DNA from 4 places in the Qipengyuania gaetbuli genome. Region 1 is predicted to be linked to each of the others. Evidence: predicted binding sites of a transcription regulator. Region 1 holds the regulator's gene; each other region holds the start of a gene.
The links. The regulator LexA, encoded in region 1, represses DNA repair genes until DNA is damaged. The targets are predictions, from matches to a motif close to GTTCCNCNCTTGTTCT.
Positions count from the first base shown of each region.

Region 2: the regulator LexA is predicted to act here: its motif matches at 1,186-1,201, upstream of GRI42_RS02615 (putative DNA modification/repair radical SAM protein).
Region 3: the regulator LexA is predicted to act here: its motif matches at 1,314-1,329, upstream of uvrA (excinuclease ABC subunit UvrA).
Region 4: the regulator LexA is predicted to act here: its motif matches at 975-990, upstream of GRI42_RS04865 (ATP-dependent helicase).

Region 1 covers NZ_WTYF01000004.1:334,854-337,054, reverse strand. Annotated here, with positions in the region: gene moaC (cyclic pyranopterin monophosphate synthase MoaC) at 1-437, shown strand, start outside; gene lexA (transcriptional repressor LexA) at 562-1,263, shown strand; gene GRI42_RS03945 (ComEC/Rec2 family competence protein) at 1,283-2,201, opposite strand, start outside.
Region 2 covers NZ_WTYF01000004.1:65,381-67,581, reverse strand. Annotated here, with positions in the region: gene GRI42_RS02615 (putative DNA modification/repair radical SAM protein) at 1-1,183, opposite strand, end outside; gene GRI42_RS02610 (carbonic anhydrase) at 1,420-2,124, shown strand.
Region 3 covers NZ_WTYF01000004.1:597,157-599,357, reverse strand. Annotated here, with positions in the region: gene GRI42_RS05215 (lysozyme) at 1-75, opposite strand, end outside; gene GRI42_RS05210 (META domain-containing protein) at 194-1,216, opposite strand; gene uvrA (excinuclease ABC subunit UvrA) at 1,341-2,201, shown strand, end outside.
Region 4 covers NZ_WTYF01000004.1:520,934-523,134, forward strand. Annotated here, with positions in the region: gene rsmD (16S rRNA (guanine(966)-N(2))-methyltransferase RsmD) at 1-189, shown strand, start outside; gene GRI42_RS13925 (hypothetical protein) at 282-881, opposite strand; gene GRI42_RS04865 (ATP-dependent helicase) at 1,060-2,201, shown strand, end outside.

The DNA.
Region 1 (2,201 bases):
CCCGCATGGTCGACGTCTCCGCGAAGCCGATGACGCGCCGCACGGCCACTGCAGAGGGCCGGATTACGATGAAACCAGAGGCGCTCGCCGCCATTGCGGACGGAAGCCTCGGCAAGGGAGATGCACTCGCGACTGCAAGGATCGCCGGGATCATGGCGGCCAAGCGCACTGACGAGCTCATCCCGCTCTGCCACCCGCTCGGGCTGGAGACGGTCACGGTCGATTTCCATCTCGCCGATGACCATGTCGCGGTAACCGCCAAGGCAGGGCTGAGTGGCAAGACCGGCGTGGAGATGGAAGCACTCACCGCCGCCAGCGTTGCCTTGCTGACGCTCTACGACATGGCAAAGGCAGTCGACCGATCGATGGTCATCTCCGGTGTGCGCCTGGTCGAAAAGACCGGGGGCAAGTCCGGCGACTGGAAAGCCGAGGACTGAAACGGGAACGCCTGTTCCTCCATTTCGGCGCGAAAAACCGCAGAATTGCTTGACTCGCGAAAATTGGTTGCCTAATTGTTCCACATTCGTTCGCATGATGTGAACAGGAACGAGGGAGTGACCGATGCTGACCGCAAAGCAGCATGAATTGATCCGCTTCATCCAGCAGCGTCTCGGGGAAACGGGCATTTCGCCTTCTTTCGAAGAGATGAAGGAAGCGCTCGATCTGAAGAGCAAGTCGGGCGTCCACCGCCTGATCTCCGCGCTCGAGGAACGCGGCTTCATCCGCCGTTTGCCGAACCGTGCTAGGGCGCTCGAAGTGATCAAGCTTCCGGAAGATGCAGTCACTGCACCCGCCGCTGCGAAGGTATCGGTCGCTGCTGCGAACGACGCGGTAGTGTCCGCGCACAAGGCAGCACCGGTCGCGCCCGATCCGGCGAACGACGTCCTCCAGATCCCGCTTCACGGCCGTATTGCCGCAGGTGCTCCGATCGAAGCCATCGAAGGCCAGTCGAGCATGCCGGTACCCGCCGCCCTCCTCGGCCCGGGCGATCATTATGCGCTCGAAGTGTCGGGTGACTCGATGATCGAGGCCGGTATCTTCGACGGGGACTTCGCCCTGGTCCGCCGCACGGAAACGGCACGCGACGGTGAAATCGTCGTCGCTCTCGTCGATAACGAGGAAGCGACGCTCAAGTACCTGCGGCGCGAAGGCGCAATGGTCCGGCTCGATCCGGCAAACGGCGCTTACGAACCTCAGGTCTACGAAGCCAACCGCGTGCAGGTTCAGGGAAAACTCGCAGGACTGCTGCGTCGTTACCACTGACAAGTAAGGTTCAGGGCAATCAGGGCGCCGGCGAAAGCTGGCGCCCTTCTTGTTTGGGGCTCTCGATCCCTGAACGCTGCCATCCATGGCTTCCCTGGCCATCAGCCACGCCGGCTACGCGCTTATCGTCGAGGTAGATCGTCGTACCGCCATTCTCGCTCAGGTAGCGACCGTCGAGCTTGAGCCATCGGGGCCGGCAGCTGCGGGGTAACCACCGTTCTGCGATCACGATATCGCTCAGCTCGCATGCTGCGGCCAGTTGGCGCTCATCGATGCGCTGTCGGTTGAGCGCCACCAGCAGGGCCCACTCACGCTCCCCACGGGCGACGACAAGGCTGCAGAAATCAGCGCTACACTTCGCGTCCGGGTAGATTTGCAAGGGAACTGGAGGGTTATCGCTGCCGGACAGCTCGATCAGGTTGGTTTGGGAATAGGATAGCGGCGAGCCGCGCAGCACGTGAAGTTGCCCGCTTCCGTCCACGACGCCGAAATCCGCGCCATCGCGGGTCACGAGGATGTCGGCTGTAGGCGTTGCCGCTAGCGCAAACGCGCCCACGGCGGCCGGCAACAGACCCCACAGCCGCACCCTTCCCCGCCACAGCGCACCGCCGACGAAGAGTGCAATCGTCCCCATTCCCATCTGCGGAACCAGCTTCACCGCTCCGGGCTGGGCAGAGGTGAAATGGGCGATCCACAACAAGAGATCGAGCGACTTGCCCGCCAGCCACCATACCGGACCGCCCAGTCCCGCCAGATCGAGAAGCAGCGCCAGGGCAATGAGCGGCATCGACAGGAAAGTGACCAGCGGGATGCCGACGACATTCGCAAAGGCACCGGAGAGCCCTGCCCGGTGAAAATGGAACAGCACGATGGGCGTAAGGGCTATTTCGATGACGACACCGGTGATGAACAGCATTGCCACCCGGCGTACGTATTTC
Region 2 (2,201 bases), 270 kb from region 1:
GGTCGGTCAGCATGACCGGGCGCCAGTCCACCGTGCAGATGAAGGGCCGCACCTTGGTGATCGACTGGGTGAGCAGCGCCACATCGTCCAGCCGCAGCGCGCGGTGGCGGCGACTGGCGAGGATCTTGCCCACCGCCTTCACGCCGAGGCCGGGCACGCGGAGCAATTGCTCCTTGGTGGACCGGTTCACGTCGACCGGGAATTGCTCTCGGAATTTCAGCGCCCAAGCGAGCTTGGGATCAATGTCCAGCGGCAGGTTCCCGTCCGCCTCGGTCGCCTGCATCACCTCGGCCGGTTTGTAGCCGTAGAACCGCATCAGCCAGTCGGACTGGTAGAGCCGGTGTTCGCGGATCAGCGGCGGACGCTTCAGTGGCAGCACCGCACTGGCATCGGGAATGGGCGAGAAGGCGCTGTAGTAGACCCGGCGCAGGCGGAAATTGTCGTACAGCCTGCTGGCCTTGCCCACGATGTCGGCATCGGTCGCGGCATCGGCGCCGACGATCATCTGGGTCGACTGGCCGGCGGGTGCGAAGCGCGGTGCGTGCTTGAACCTTTTGTGCGCGTCTTTCGCCTCTGCAAGATCGGCCTTCACCTTGCCCATCGCACCTTCGATCTGCCGCGCGTCCTTGTCCGGCGCGAGGCGGGTGAGGCCGCTGTCGGTCGGCAGTTCGACATTGATCGAGACACGGTCGGCATAGAGCCCGGCCTGGTGGACGATCTCCGCATCCGCTTCGGGAATGGTCTTGAGGTGGATGTAGCCGCGGAAATCATGCTCTTCGCGCAGGATGCGCGCGACCTCGACGATCTGTTCCATCGTGTGGTTCGAGTTCTTCACGATGCCCGAGGAGAGGAACAGACCCTCGATATAATTGCGGCGGTAGAAGGCCAGCGTCAGGTCGACCACTTCCTGCGGGGTGAAACGCGCCCGCGCCACGTTCGAGCTCTTGCGATTGACGCAGTAATGGCAGTCGAACACGCAGTGATTGGTCAGCAATATCTTGAGCAAGCTGATACAGCGGCCGTCGGGCGCGTAGGCATGGCAGATGCCCATTCCTTCGGTCGAACCGATCCCCTTTCCGCCCAGGCTGTTCTTCTTCGCCGTGCCGGACGACGCGCAAGAGGCATCGTATTTCGCCGCATCGGCGAGGATTTCCAGCTTCTGGAGGATCGTCTGCTGCGCCATTTGTTCTTTATGTGTTCCAGCACTGGATTCGCCAATGTCAAAAGATGCACGAAGTTGGATTTTTTCGGGAACTCCTCGCGCACACGCGCGCAGCGGGGGTACGGACCGCGCCCCTCTGGCGAGTGCAGCAGCATTCGTGATGTCGGACGTATCGCAACGCGAATTGCGCAGACGGGCCTGACACGACGTTGCTCCCGTGTGTGCACAGGGAGAATGTAATGATTTCCAGAAGAACGATGTTATCTCCCACCGGCGCCGCCGGAGCCGCCGCCATTGTGGGTGGGGGTGCAAGTGCCAGCGCACAGGCACCAAGCTTACTCAAGCCCGCCCCTCCGGCTTCGGAGCTGACCCCCGACACGGCACTACAACTGCTGCGCGAGGGTAACGAAGCCTTCCTCAGGGGAGAGCAGACCAGCGTCCTGACCAGCGCCCAGCGGCGTCTCGACATCGCCAAGGGACAAACCCCCTTTGCAGCTTACGTGACGTGCTCCGACAGCCGTGTTCCGCCGGAACTTCTTTTCGGTCGCAGACTCGGCGAGCTTTTTATCATCCGTAACGCCGGGAATACGGTCGATACCGTGGCGCTCGGATCCATCGAATATGCCGTGGCAGAACTCAAGGTGCCGCTGGTGGTGGTGATGGGTCACGAGAGCTGTGGTGCCGTGAAGGCAGCGACTCAGGTCGTCACCGACAACGCAGAATTCCCCGGCTCCATCGGCCCAATGATCGAACCGATCGTCCCTGCCGTCCTGGCAGCCCGCCGCGAAGAAGGCGACCTGCTCGACAACTCGGTCCGGGCCAATGTCCGCCGCGTGGTCAAGCAACTACGCCAGCACACCGATCCGATCCTGCTCGAACCGCAGCGGAGCGGCGCACTCAAGGTGGTCGGCGCCTATTACGACCTCGACCAGGGCAAGGTCGACTTCTTCGATCTGCCTTGATCTCAATGAGGGGACGGGTGTGGGCTTAATTTGCCTGCCACCGGTTCCCTAATGGCCCGGTAAGCATGAGCGGAAGG
Region 3 (2,201 bases), 260 kb from region 1:
GTTGGCAACGGATGACGGACACTGGGAGGGCAGGGGCGGCATGGCCCCTTGGTCCTTCTCGGTTTCCTGCGTCATCTCGTGATGGTCCTAAACTGCGAATGGTGGTCGGCTGTCGCTTCACTCACTCAACGGTCGGCAAGCCGCGAAAGGTCCACGGCTTGCCGCTCGCAAACCTCCATTCGGCATTCGGACCCTATGGCCTGATCGGCGGGGGCGAAGGAGGTGGCGGCGGCCTCGGCTGGGCGGGCGGTGCGGGAGGTGGCTCGGGCGGGTTTAGCACGCTGTCCTCGGTCTGGAGGTGGAGCTCGCGCCCCTTCTCGCCGGTGCCGTCGATCAGCACGATGGAATGCGGACCGGTCCTGACGACGGCAGGGCTGGCAGCCAGCATCCGCATCACTTCCCAGGCACCCTTGTCGGCGGCCCGTTCGACCGCCTTGCAGTTGCCGGGATCGCCTTCGACGCGGGACAGGCGGGCATCCTCGCCCCACCTGATGGCGACGGGCGTCTCCGGGCATTGCGACCAGACTATCCGGCGCGGGCCAATGGTGATGACGCCTGCATTCTCGCCGATGCCGAAACCGGAATGTCCCCAGCCGTCGTAATTGTTTGCCGAAATGGGAATCCAGCGGCCCGTTATCTCCGAAAGTTCGGGAGTATTGGCGAGGCGCCATGCCTCGGGCCTGACGAGGACCAGCTCGCCCGCCGCGCTTGTCAGAATTATCCGGTCCTCGCCTGGTCGGGTCACTTCCGGGTTGGAACCGAAGAACCCGAAGAAGCGCCCGTCGCGGTCTTCCCAGTCGGGCGGGCATCCCATCAACGTTTGCAAGCGCGATCCGTCGCCCGTGTCGCGCAGGATCGCGTCCGCGCCCAGGCTGGCGGCATTGCCTGAATGGTTGCAGCCGACCGAATAGGACAGGCCGTCCTTTCCAACCTGCACATAGGCACGGCGCCAAGGCGTGCCGTTCTGCCAGCCCGGTTCGAAATCCCCGAAACTCTGCACCAGCCAGAAGCCCTCGATATCCTCCAGCGAAGTGACCGGATCGCCCGGCCAGGTCGACGAGCTTTCGGTTTGGGTCGCGGCTGGCTGGTCTGCCGCGGGTCCGGAGCATGCCCCTAGCCAAGCCATTGAGAGTAGGGCGGTAAAACCGGCGCGGTGCAGCTGGGCGATCATGGTGGAGAAACGCACTGCAGCGCCATCGGGGTCCCGCGCTTGCATTCGCGCCGGCCTTTCCCACATCGCTGGAACTCTCGCGCCGCTCGTCCGCTCCCTGTTGCAGGGCCCTTCGCGCGGAACGCGGCCCTCTTGACCAAAGCGAACAATTCGGGAACACGCTCTCCCCATGGCACTTACGCAAATCTCGGTACGCGGCGCGCGTGAACACAACCTCAAGGGCGTCGATATCGACCTGCCGAGGGACAGCCTGATCGTGATCACCGGGCTGTCGGGCTCGGGCAAGTCGAGCCTGGCGTTCGACACGATCTATGCCGAAGGGCAGCGGCGCTATGTCGAGAGCCTGTCGGCCTATGCGCGCCAGTTCCTCGAGATGATGCAGAAGCCCGATGTCGAGCATATCGACGGCCTCAGCCCTGCGATCTCGATCGAGCAGAAGACCACCAGCCGCAACCCGCGCTCAACCGTGGCGACGGTTACCGAGATTTACGACTACATGCGCCTGCTGTGGGCGCGGGTGGGCGTGCCCTATTCGCCCGCCACCGGCCTGCCGATCGAGGCGCAGACCGTCTCCAACATGGTCGACCGCGTGATGGCGCTGCCCGAAGGCACGCGGCTCTACCTGCTCGCGCCGGTGGTGCGCGGGCGCAAGGGCGAATACCGCAAGGAACTGGCCGAATGGCAGAAGGGCGGCTTCACCCGCGTGCGCATCGACGGCAAGATGTACGCGATCGAGGACGCGCCCGCGCTCGACAAGAAATTCAAGCACGACATCGAGGTGGTGGTCGATCGCCTCGCCGTGAAGGAAGGCATCGAAACGCGTCTGGCCGACAGTTTCGAACAGGCGCTGAAGCTGGCCGAGGGGCTGGCCTATGTCGACCTCGCCGACGGCGTCGTGCCGGGCAGGGAGGGCGAGGCCGACAGCGGCGGCGCGATGAAGGGTGCCGGCATCCCCGCCAACCGCATCGTCTTCTCCGAGAAGTTCTCCTGTCCCGTCTCCGGCTTCACAATCGAGGAGGTCGAGCCGCGT
Region 4 (2,201 bases), 190 kb from region 1:
CCGCCTTACGACACGGGAGCAGGCCAGGTCGCACTCGACCGGATGCTGCGGCTGGGATGGATCGGTCCGGCAAGCTGGATCGCCCTCGAAACGCACAAGAGCGAGGATATCGAGATCCGCACCCTCGCCATCGAGGCGGAGCGCGTCGTGGGCAAGGCCAAGCTTACCCTCCTCCGTCTGGAAGCCTGAACCACTCAAAAGAAAAGGACGGAACCGCATGTGCGGCCCCGCCCCTTCCAAGCGTCTCCGCCGGTTAACCGGCCGGAGCAATCGTTATGGTGTCAGCTTTCCGGACGGGTGGCCGGGAGCGGCTCGTCGATCTCGCTAGCCGGGCGGCCCGGCCAATATTCGAGCGGGCGGCTTACACCCGGACCGCGCTTGCCGGCTTCCCAGGCGTTGATGCAATTGTCCTGCGCCTTGTCGGCACAGATCGGCAGCTCGCCATCGGCAGCACGATCGCTGGCCGGCGTTGTCTGGATCACTTCGCTGCGCACGAAACGCGGACCAGTGGTCGCAGCCGAAGCAGAAGTCCGCGCGGCGACAGCCGTGTCGCTGGCATTGCTCATCTGCGCGGCAACGGCGGTCCATGCCTGCGCGCGCTGTTCGGGGGTCATCTCGTAGATACGCACCCGCTGGCTATCGTTGAGCACCCACCAGCCGGCGTTCTGCTCGGGCGTAAGCGTCCAGTAGTATTCCTGCACGCCATAGGGCCATGCGTCGTAGGCGACGCGGCGGACTTCGGGCCAGCCATCGTACATGACCTGCTGGGTATCGGTCATGACATAGACATTGCCCTCTGCATCGACTGCGACATCCTGGGCGACCGAAGGCGAAGCGGCGAGCGCAAGCGCGGCGGCTCCGGCGAAAATCAGCTTATTCAAAGCACTTCTCCTATTTTCTCATTGCACAGACTACGCGAAACAGGCCGCGAATGTTCCGGAAGCCGGCTTTGCAGGCTTGTGTTGCCGCTATTCGTTCCCTAGCCGTTCCATGACCATGCCGGATTTGCCTGTCCCTCCCAAAAGCGAAGAAAACCCCGGAATTCCGCCCTATGCGGCCATGTTGAATGCACCGCAGCGCGAAGCCGTGCTGACGACGGAAGGCCCTGTGCTGATGCTGGCCGGTGCCGGGACAGGAAAGACCGCGGCGCTCACCGCAAGATTGGCTCATCTCATCGCAACGCGGCGTGCATGGCCCAGCGAAATCCTCTGCGTCACCTTCACCAACAAGGCTGCGCGCGAAATGCGGGACCGTGTCGGGCGGCATATCGGAGACGCGGTGGAAGGGATGCCGTGGCTCGGCACGTTCCATTCAATCGGTGCCAAGATGCTTCGCCGCCACGCCGAACTGGCGGGACTGGAAAGCAATTACACCATCCTCGACACGGACGACCAGCTGCGCCTCCTCAAGCAACTCGTCCAGGAACAGGAACTGGACGAAAAGCGCTGGCCCGCCCGCCAGCTGGCCGGCCTTATCGACCGGTGGAAGAACCGCGGCCTCAACCCCGGCGATCTCGATGCGGTCGAGAACGAAGCCTATGCCAATGGTCGCGGGGCGCAGTTCTACAAGCTTTATCAGGAACGGCTTAAGTCCCTGAACGCCTGCGATTTCGGCGATTTGCTGCTGCACATGCTCAACATCTTCCGCCAGCACCGCGACGTGCTGGCGCAATACCAGCAGCGGTTCAAATACATCCTCGTGGACGAGTATCAGGACACGAACCAAGTCCAGTACCTGTGGCTCCGCCTGCTCGCGCAGGAACGCAAAAATATTTGCGTTGTCGGAGACGACGACCAGTCGATCTATTCCTGGCGCGGTGCCGAGGTGGCGAACATCCTGCGCTTCGAAAAAGATTTTCCGGGCGCCGCCGTAGTAAAGCTGGAACAGAACTACCGCTCCACCCCGCAAATCCTTGCCGCCGCATCGGGCCTGATCGACGCCAACAGCGAAAGGCTCGGCAAGACGCTCTGGACCGAGCTTCCTGCGGGCGAGAAAGTGCGCGTGGTCGGCGTATGGGATGGCCCCGAAGAAGCGCGGCGTGTCGGCGAAGCGATCGAACGGCTAGAATCCGAAGGCGCACCGCTGGACGAGGTCGCCATCCTTGTGCGCGCCCAGTACCAGACCCGCGAATTCGAAGACCGCTTCATCCAGATCGGCGTCAACTACCGGATCGTCGGCGGTTTCCGCTTCTACGAGCGCGC